2 regions of the Brachybacterium sp. AOP42-C2-15 genome follow, and region 1 is predicted to be linked to the other one. Evidence: riboswitches for the same ligand, from Rfam matches in the RefSeq annotation. Region 1 holds a riboswitch; the other holds the start of a gene.
What was found. Region 1 has a riboswitch for FMN ahead of pnuC (nicotinamide riboside transporter PnuC). Riboswitches for the same ligand answer to the same signal wherever they lie in the genome.
Positions count from the first base shown of each region.

Region 1 (4,369 bases):
ATCGACCCGCCGCTGCTGGACGTCATCCGGCTCGGCGCCTACCAGCTGCTGGACATGAGCGTCGCCCCACACGCGGCGACCTCCGAGACCGTGGCCCTGGCCCGTTCCGTGGTCGGCGCCGGTGCGGCGAGCTTCGCCAACGCCGTGCTGCGCCGCGTCGGGGAGAAGGACCTCCCGCAGTGGCTGCTCGAGGTCGCCCCCGACCGCGAGCAGGATCCCACCGGGCACCTCGCCGTGGTGCACTCCCACCCGCGCTGGGTGGTCCGCGCCCTGAGCGACGCCCTGGCCGGCCACGGCCGTTCCCGCGACGAGATCGATGAACTGCTGGCCGCCCAGAACGCGGCACCGTCGGTCTCGCTGGTGATGCGACCGGGCCTCACCGACCTCGACGAGCTGATCGACCACGGCGCGAGCCAGGGCCGGCTGAGCATCTTCGCGGCCTCCTGGCCCTCCGGCGACCCCGGCGGCATGGACCCGGTCAAGGAGGGCCGCGTCGCCGTGCAGGACGAGGGCAGCCAGCTCGCGGCCCTCGCCCTCGCACTCGGCGCCGACGACCTGGTCCTCGCCGAGGACCACCACTGGCTGGACCTCTGCGCAGGCCCCGGCGGCAAGGCCGCGCTGCTGGGCGGACTGACCGTCGGCCACGACGCGGACCTGCTGGCGGTCGAGCTCCAGGAGCATCGCACCGAGCTCGTCAACCGGGCCGTGGCCACCTTGCAGGAGGCCGGCTGCGAGATCACCACCCGCACCGCCGACGGCACCACCATCGGCAGCGAGCTGCCCGGCCGCTTCTCCCGCGTCCTCGCCGACGTCCCCTGCTCCGGGCTCGGTGCCCTGCGGCGCCGCCCCGAAGCCCGCTGGCGCCGCACCCCCGCCGACATCGGCCAGCTGGGCGGGATCCAGCGCGGGCTGCTCACCTCGGCCCTGGACGCCGCCGCGCCCGGGGGAGTGGTGGCCTATGTGACCTGCTCCCCGCACCTGGCCGAGACCCGCCTGATCGTCGCCGACGTGCTCAAGCGGCGCGACGACATCGAGCAGCTCGACGCGCGCGACGCGGTGCGCGCCGGGATGCTCCCCGCAGTCCGGCAGGACGTCGAGCTGGGCGAGGGCCCCGCGGTCCAGCTGTGGCCCCACGTCCACGGCACCGATGCGATGTACATCCACCTGCTGCGCAAGCAGCCCGCCCCCACCGAGGAAGGACTCCCGACGGCATGATCACCCCGTACTCGACCGACGGCCACTACATCCACCCCAGCATCCTCAACGCCGACTTCATGAGCATCGGCAGCGAGCTCGACAAGATCTCCAGCGCCGACAGCGTCCACGTCGATGTGATGGACAACCATTTCGTGCCGAACCTGACCTTCGGTCCCTCGATGGTCGAGCAGATCGTCGAGCGCAGCACGATCCCGGTCGATGCGCACCTGATGATCGCCGACGCCGACACCGAGGCTCCCGCCTATGCGGAGGCCGGTGCCGCGTCCGTCACCTTCCACCTGGAGGCCGCCCGGGCCCCGGTCAAGCTCGCCCGTGACCTGCGCAGGAAGAACGTGCAGGTCGGCGTCGGCCTTCGACCTGCTTCCGCGGTCGAGCCGATCCTCGACATCATCGGCGAGTTCGACATGCTGCTGATCATGACCGTCGAGCCCGGCTTCGGCGGCCAGAGCTTCCTGGACACCATGCTCCCCAAGATCCGTCGGGCGCGCGCGGCGATCAGCGGGGCCAACCTCGAGGTGTCGATCCAGGTCGACGGCGGGGTCAGCCGGGAGACCATCGAGCGCTGCGCGGAGGCCGGGGCGAACGTCTTCGTGGCGGGGTCTGCGATCTATCGGGCCCAGGATGCGGCCGCTGAGATCTCTGCCCTGCGCGAACTTGCCCGGGGCCACGCCGCCCACTGACCTGCGGCTGCGCCGCCCCCTGACCTGCGCCACGCCGCCCACTGACCTGCGGCTGCGCCTCCTGCTGATCAGCGCGGTCGCCTCCACCGTGTCCCCCGCCCCGTCACCTGCGTTCATGCGCTCTCCGGTGGCGGGGCCGACGGTCTAGGATGATCTGGTCACGACCAGTGACGTGCTCCGGGGTCGGTGAAATTCCGAGCCGGCGGTGATAGTCCGCGACCCGCTTCGGCGGTGGAGCCGGTGAAATTCCGGCGCCGACAGTACAGCCTGGATGAGAGGCGCACGTCCTGCATGTCCCAGGGCGCCCTCGGCGCGCGCTGGCGCCATGCCGGAACCCTTTTCCCCCGGAGCCACTGCATCCGACGGCGAAAGGACCGACATGGATTTTCTGCAGTGGCTCTTCGACGCGCGAATCGATTTCGCGGGCGGACAGTTCCTACTCCTGCGAGAGGTGCTCGGCAACGTCTTCGGACTGCTCAGCGCCCTCGGCGGCATGCGACGGAAGGTATGGGCCTGGCCCATCGGCATCGTCGGCAATGTGCTGCTGCTGACGGTGTTCATGGGCTCGGTGTTCGGCAACCCGAACTCCGTGGACCTGCTGGGGCAGGCCGGACGCCAGGTGATGTTCATCGCCACCAGCATCTACGGCTGGCAGCGGTGGCGGCAGGCGAAGCACGACGGCGGCACCGCAGTGGAGCCCGAGTGGGCCTCCTGGGGGACTCGCGTCCTGCTGCTGGTCGCGCTAGTGGGCGGCACCGCAGCGCTGACCCCCCTGTTCCGGATGCTCGGCTCCTATGAGCCGGTCTGGGCTGACGCCTGGATCTTCATGGGCAGCCTGCTGGCGACCTTCGGGATGGCCAAGGGCTGGGTCGAGTTCTGGCTGATCTGGGTCGCGGTCGACATCGTCGGCGTCCCGCTGCTGCTCGATGCCGGGTACTACGCGAGCGCATTCATGTATCTCTTCTACGGAGCCTTCACCCTGACGGGGTTCTTCGTCTGGTGGGGTGTGCGCAGCCGCCGCCAGGTGGAGGAGACGCGGGTGACGGTGGAGACCGCCCATCTCGATCCCACGGTGCGCAAGGAGTGACTCGCCTTCCAGCAGGTGGTCCTCTGAACGGGCCACCTGCCGGAACGCGTATCCTGTCGGCGTGAAGGATTTCGAGGCACTGTTCGCCGAGCTGACTGAGAAGGCCCGTACCCGACCTGAGGGGTCGGGCACCGTCCGCGAACTCGATGGCGGGGTCCATCAGATCGGCAAGAAGATCGTCGAAGAGGCCGCCGAGGTGTGGATGGCCTGCGAGCACGAGACCGATGAGGACGCCGCCATGGAGATCAGCCAGCTGCTCTATCACGTGCAGGTGATGATGATCGCCAAGGGCATCTCGCTCGAAGACGTCTACCGACAGCTCTGACCCACCAGCTCCGACCCGCGCCGGTCTGCGGTCGAAGGTTCGCACCCGGTCCCGCGGTCTCCGGCTCTTCCGCCGTTGCCTCCGCATCCTCCGGGCTTGCAGCGTCTCGCCGCCTCCATCCTGTTCCTCTCCGTCCCACCCCCACTCGTGGCCGCCGCGGCGGCCGAGGAGGATCCGTGCTCCGCATCGCCGTCCCCAACAAGGGCGCCCTGTCCGATCCCGCCGCCGATCTGCTCCAGGAGGCCGGCTACCGGCGCCGCGGCACGGCCAAGGAGCTCGTCGTGGTCGACGAGGAGAACGGCGTCGAGCTGTTCCACCTGCGCCCGCGGGACATCGCGGTGTACGTGGGCTCCGGCACGGTGGACGTCGGCATCACCGGCCAGGACATGCTGCTGGACTCCCGCACCCCGGCCGATGAGATCCTGCCGCTGGGCTTCGCGCGGTCGACCTTCCGCTTCGCCGCGCCAGCGGGAACCCGCCGCGACGCCTCGGAGCTGCAGGGCGCCCGCATCGCCACCAGCTACGAGAACCTCGTCGAGGACTACCTCGCCGAGCGCGGCGTCACCGCCGAGGTGGTGCACCTCGACGGGGCCGTCGAATCCTCGATCCGGCTCGGGGTCGCGGATGTGATCGCCGATGTCGTCGAGACCGGCAGCACGCTCCGCCAGGCGGGCCTCGAGCCCTTCGGCGAGGCGATCATGACCAGCGAAGCGGTCCTCTTCTCCCGCCCCGGGCTCGAGCTCGACGAGGACGGCACCCACTCCCTCGAGGTCCTCGCGCGACGCATCCGCGGGGTGCTGGTGGCGCGCGAGTACGTGATGCTCGACTACGACATCCCCACGGCCCTGCTCGAGCGCGCCGTCGAGATCACCCCCGGCCTGCAGTCTCCGACGGTCTCCCCGCTGCACGGCGGGGAGTGGTCCGCGGTGCGCGCGATGGTGGACACCCGCTCCGCCCACCGCATGATGGATGACCTCTACGACGCCGGGGCCCGCGCGATCCTGGTCACCGCGATCCAGGCCTGCCGCATCTGAGACGCCGATGAGCACCCCCGCAGCG
Region 1 covers NZ_JBQSWK010000007.1:75,832-80,200, forward strand. Annotated here, with positions in the region: gene ACT3SQ_RS05705 (transcription antitermination factor NusB) at 1-1,215, shown strand, start outside; gene rpe (ribulose-phosphate 3-epimerase) at 1,212-1,898, shown strand; FMN riboswitch at 2,068-2,185, shown strand; gene pnuC (nicotinamide riboside transporter PnuC) at 2,278-2,985, shown strand; gene ACT3SQ_RS05720 (phosphoribosyl-ATP diphosphatase) at 3,047-3,310, shown strand; gene hisG (ATP phosphoribosyltransferase) at 3,487-4,344, shown strand; gene ACT3SQ_RS05730 (PH domain-containing protein) at 4,352-4,369, shown strand, end outside.

Region 2 (4,369 bases), on a different contig from region 1:
ATCTCGCCGTCGTCGTGGACGAGCTCGACGATCATCCCCACCGCGGGCAGGCCGGCGAGGCGGGTGAGGTCGACGGCCGCCTCGGTGTGGCCGCGACGTTCGAGCACGCCGCCGGGCTTCGCGCGCAGAGGGAGCACGTGACCGGGACGGATGAGGTCTCCGGCCACGGTGTCCGCTCCGGCGAGGACCCGGAGGGTGCGGGCACGGTCGGAGGCGCTGATGCCGGTGGTCACGCCCTCGCTAGCGTCGACGCTCACGGTGTAGGCGGTGCGCAGCGGGTCGGCGTTCTCCCGCACCATGAGCGGCAGCTCGAAGGCGTCGGCCCGCTCTCCGCTCATCGGGGCGCACAGCAGACCGCTCGAGTGGCGCACGGCGAAGCCGATCAGGGCGGGGGTCGCGGCGGAGGCGGCCAGGATCAGGTCGCCCTCGTTCTCGCGGTCCTCGTCGTCGACGACGACCACGGCGTGACCGGCGGCGATCGCGGCGATCGCCTCCTCGACGGGATCCAGGCGCAGGGCGGTCATCGGGTCTCCTCAGTGGTGGGCAGCAGGCTTGCGGTGAGCTTCTCGACGTACTTCGCCAGCACGTCCACCTCGAGGTTCACGCGGTCGCCGACGTCGCGGCCACCGAGGGTGGTGCGGGCGAGGGTCTCGGGGATCAGGCCGATCGTGACCTGGTCTCCCTCGATCTCGGCGACGGTGAGGCTCACGCCGTCCACGGCGAGGGAGCCCTTCGCCACGACGTAACGCGCCAGACCGGCAGGCAGCGCGAGGTGCAGCAGGGTGGTCCCCTCCGCCTCCTCACGCCCGCTGACCTCGCCGACGCCGTCGACGTGGCCCTGCACGATGTGGCCGTCCAGGCGGCCGCCCGCCCGCACGCATCGCTCGAGATTCACGCGGTCCCCGGGCGCGAGGTCGCCGAGGGAGGTCGCGGCGAGGGTGGTGGAGATGACGTCCGCGCTCCAGAGCTCGCCCTCGTGCGCGGTCACGGTCAGGCAGCAGCCGTTCACGGCGATCGAGTCGCCGAGGGCGATGCCGTCGAGCACGTGCGGGGAACGGATCTGCAGGCGGGTGGGATCGGCGCCCGGGGTGAGCGACTCGACGGTGCCGAGCTCTTCGATGATGCCGGTGAACATGAGGATCCTTCCAGGTCAGGCGGGGTGGTTCAGACGATGGGGATCAAACGGTGGGGATCAGACGGTGCGGTTCAGGCGCTGCGGTTCGGGCGCTGCGGTTCGGGCGTTGCACGTCAGACGGCGCTAGTTGGCTGGTGGAGAGGGCCGGATGCGGGGGCGGAGGGTGAGGCGCAGATCCGTCGGCCCCTCCGGTGAGCGCAGCGGAGTGACATCGACCAGGTCCAGATCGAGCCGGTCGGTGAGGGTGGTGATGGAGAGGTCCGCGACGGCGGGGCGGCCGGTCCCGAGCAGCGTCGGGGCGAGGTGGAGGATCAGCTCATCCACCAGGCCCTCCCGCAGGAAGGCGGCGGCGAGGGTGGGCCCTCCTTCGAGCAGCACATGCCGGGCACCGCGATCGAACAGCTCCGCGAGGGCGGCCGACGGGTCGCGGGTGAGCAGCCGGATCTCCTCGCCGGCACCGTCGATGGCGGGCAGCGTGGGCGCCTCGCCGATGCCCATCACGGCCCGCAGCGGCTGTCGCGGATGCAGTGTCCCGTCGGGCCGACGGGCCGTGAGGGCTGGGTGGTCGATCCGGGCCGTGCCGGTGCCCACCAGCACGGTGTCGCAGGTGGTGCGCAGGAGGTGGACCTCTTCGCGGGCTGCGGGGCCGGTGATCCACTGGCTGGTGCCGTCGGCGGCGGCCGCGCGGCCATCGAGGGTGAGGGCGATCTTGGCGGTGACCAGGGGACGCTCGTGCCGCAGTCCGTGTTCCCAGCCTCGGTTGAGGGCTGCCGCAGCGCCGGCGAGATCGTCCGGTACGTCGAGCACGACGTCGATCCCGGCCTCGCGCAGGCGCTGGATGCCGCCACTCGCGACGGGGTTCGGATCGCGGCGGGCGATGATCACCCGGTGGATGCCGGCCTCGATCAGCGCCTCGGCGCAGGGGCCGGTGCGGCCCACATGGTTGCAGGGCTCGAGGGTGACCACGGCGGTCGCACCGGTCACGGGGACGGTCGCGCGGGAGAGGGCGTCGGCCTCGGCGTGCGGGGTGCCGGCGCCTCGATGGTGACCCTCGGCGAGGACCTCTCCGGCGGGGCTCAGCAGCACACAGCCCACACGGGGGTTCGGGCCCAGGGGCACCACGGGATCGGCCGCGATCTCGAGGGCTCGGCGCAGAGCCTGCCGCTCGGCATCCTTCAACATGGTCTCTCCTCCGGTCCGCTGCTCGCGGTCCCGGAGGGAGAGGAAGGGTGTGCGGAGACGACGTCACCCAGGGGTCACCGTACGGCGCGCCGGGGTGCGCGAAGACGGATCGCCCGAGGACGTCGTTCGCGTGCGCTTCCCATCCGGACTCTGACCGTCGGTCCAGGAGTTTCACCTGGTCAGCCGAGGGCCAGAGGCCATCGGGTCGCGGACTATCACCGCCGGCTCGGAATTTCACCGACCCCAGTGCACGCGAGCTTCATCAGCTCGTCAGGAGCCACCGTAGCAGGGCGCCGCCGGGAGATGACGGGGCGTGAACTGCGCATCACATCAGCCGGGACATCGTCCCCTTCCCTCACAGCAGGTCGATCAGGCACTGCCTCATCCGCTGATCTCCTGCCGTTCGTCCCTCACAGCACGTCGATCAGCCGTAGGTGTCCCGGGGGCCGCGCCAGGTCACGGTGCGGCGGCCCTTCTTCCAGGTGCGCTCGGCCGCGGCGGGACCGGTCACCTTCAGCTCGGAGATCACATGGGAGCCCACATGCTCCTCGATCGTGGTGATCAGCTGGGGAGTGAGCATCCGCAGCTGCGAGGCCCAGGCAGAGGAGGACGCGCTGACCACCAGCACACCGTCGTCGAGGGACACCGGGCGGCAGTGGGTGGCGAGCCGTTCGCCGACGATCTCGTCCCACTCCTCGAGCACCCGCCCGGCGTTCATCCCCGCATTCCAGCCGAGGTTTCCCAGCACCTTCTTCAGCACGTTCTCGATCCCCTGCGGATCGCGCGGGTCGGGCCGGGATCCAGAATAGCCTGGGGCCCGGCCGGAACGGTCTCGCACGTCCCTGGCCTGCGTCTTCGCGGAGATGGGGAACAGTCCGCGGTCCCGAGCCGCGGCCCGAGAGCGGTTCACCGTGCGCCGGGCGAGCTCGAAGGGATCCTGCGGGGTGGGAAGCTGCGGCGGATCGAAGAGCACCTCGACGGCAGCGCCAGAGCGGTTCGCATAATCGTCGGCGGTGTGGTCGTCGGCGTCGTACGGATCGAACGAGCGGATGCTCGGCTCGAATCCAGATGCACGATCCGGCTCGTGGTCCGGCATCCGGCGGACCTCCGGGCGGTCACGACCCGGCCGGGTCGCGGACTGATCCGCCGCAGATCGCCGCGCGGGCGGAGGCGTGGATCCGCGCTCAGTCTCGGCGGCTGAGCTGTTCCCGCCGGACCAGGTGCCCAGGTCATAGGGGTTCGCGAGGCGGGGACGGGCAGTTCCGTCACCGCGGCCAGCACCGCCTTTTCGGCTCGTTCCACCGGCACGGCCCGTCACAGCCCGCCGCCGTTCTGACGTGGCACTGCCTCTCCCAGGCTCACCTCGACCACGTGGATCTCGCCGTCCAGAGAATCTGGGATGTCGGAATCGTTGGCGGTGGTGATCAGCACCTGGGAGGCACCGGTGACGATCCGACCCAGCCGCTCGCGGCGATAGGCGTCGAGCTCGCTGAACACGTCATCGAGGATCAGGATCGGCTCGCCGTCACCGAGATCCCCTTCTTCGAGACGCAGCAGATCGTAGGAGGCCAGCCTCAGGGCGAGGGCGAGCGACCAGGACTCGCCATGGCTCGCATAGCCCTTGGCCGGGAACTCGTGCAGCCGGATCTCCATGTCGTCGCGGTGGGGTCCGGTGAGGGTGGCCCCGCGATCGATCTCCTCGTCGTGCCGGGCGGCGAGCATCTCCAGCATCCGGTCGTGGATCTCGCGCGTGGCGGGGAGGGTGCCCGGCAGGGTGCCCAGTCCGTCGAGCACCTCGGAGCGGTAGAGGATGTCCGCCGGGGAACTGACCTCGCCCCGCTGATCAGGAGGGAGATCCAGCGCCTGGTCTGCGCCTTCGTCGGTGGCGACGCGCAGGTACGAGTAGCCGAGGTGGGGGCGCAGGCGGTTGACCAGATGGAGGCGGGCGCGCAGCAGCTCCGCGCCATGGCGGGCGAGCTGCTGGTCCCAGACCTCGAGGGTCGAGGCAGCGGTGTCTGCGGGATCCAGCCCGCCGACGCTGCGGCCGCTTCC
Region 2 covers NZ_JBQSWK010000021.1:44,384-48,752, forward strand. Annotated here, with positions in the region: gene ribB (3,4-dihydroxy-2-butanone-4-phosphate synthase) at 1-524, opposite strand, end outside; gene ACT3SQ_RS12370 (riboflavin synthase) at 521-1,135, opposite strand; gene ribD (bifunctional diaminohydroxyphosphoribosylaminopyrimidine deaminase/5-amino-6-(5-phosphoribosylamino)uracil reductase RibD) at 1,259-2,317, opposite strand; FMN riboswitch at 2,444-2,573, opposite strand; gene ACT3SQ_RS12380 (DciA family protein) at 2,742-3,413, opposite strand; gene recF (DNA replication/repair protein RecF) at 3,632-4,369, opposite strand, start outside.
Region 2: another riboswitch for FMN. It lies ahead of ribD (bifunctional diaminohydroxyphosphoribosylaminopyrimidine deaminase/5-amino-6-(5-phosphoribosylamino)uracil reductase RibD); the one in region 1 lies ahead of pnuC (nicotinamide riboside transporter PnuC).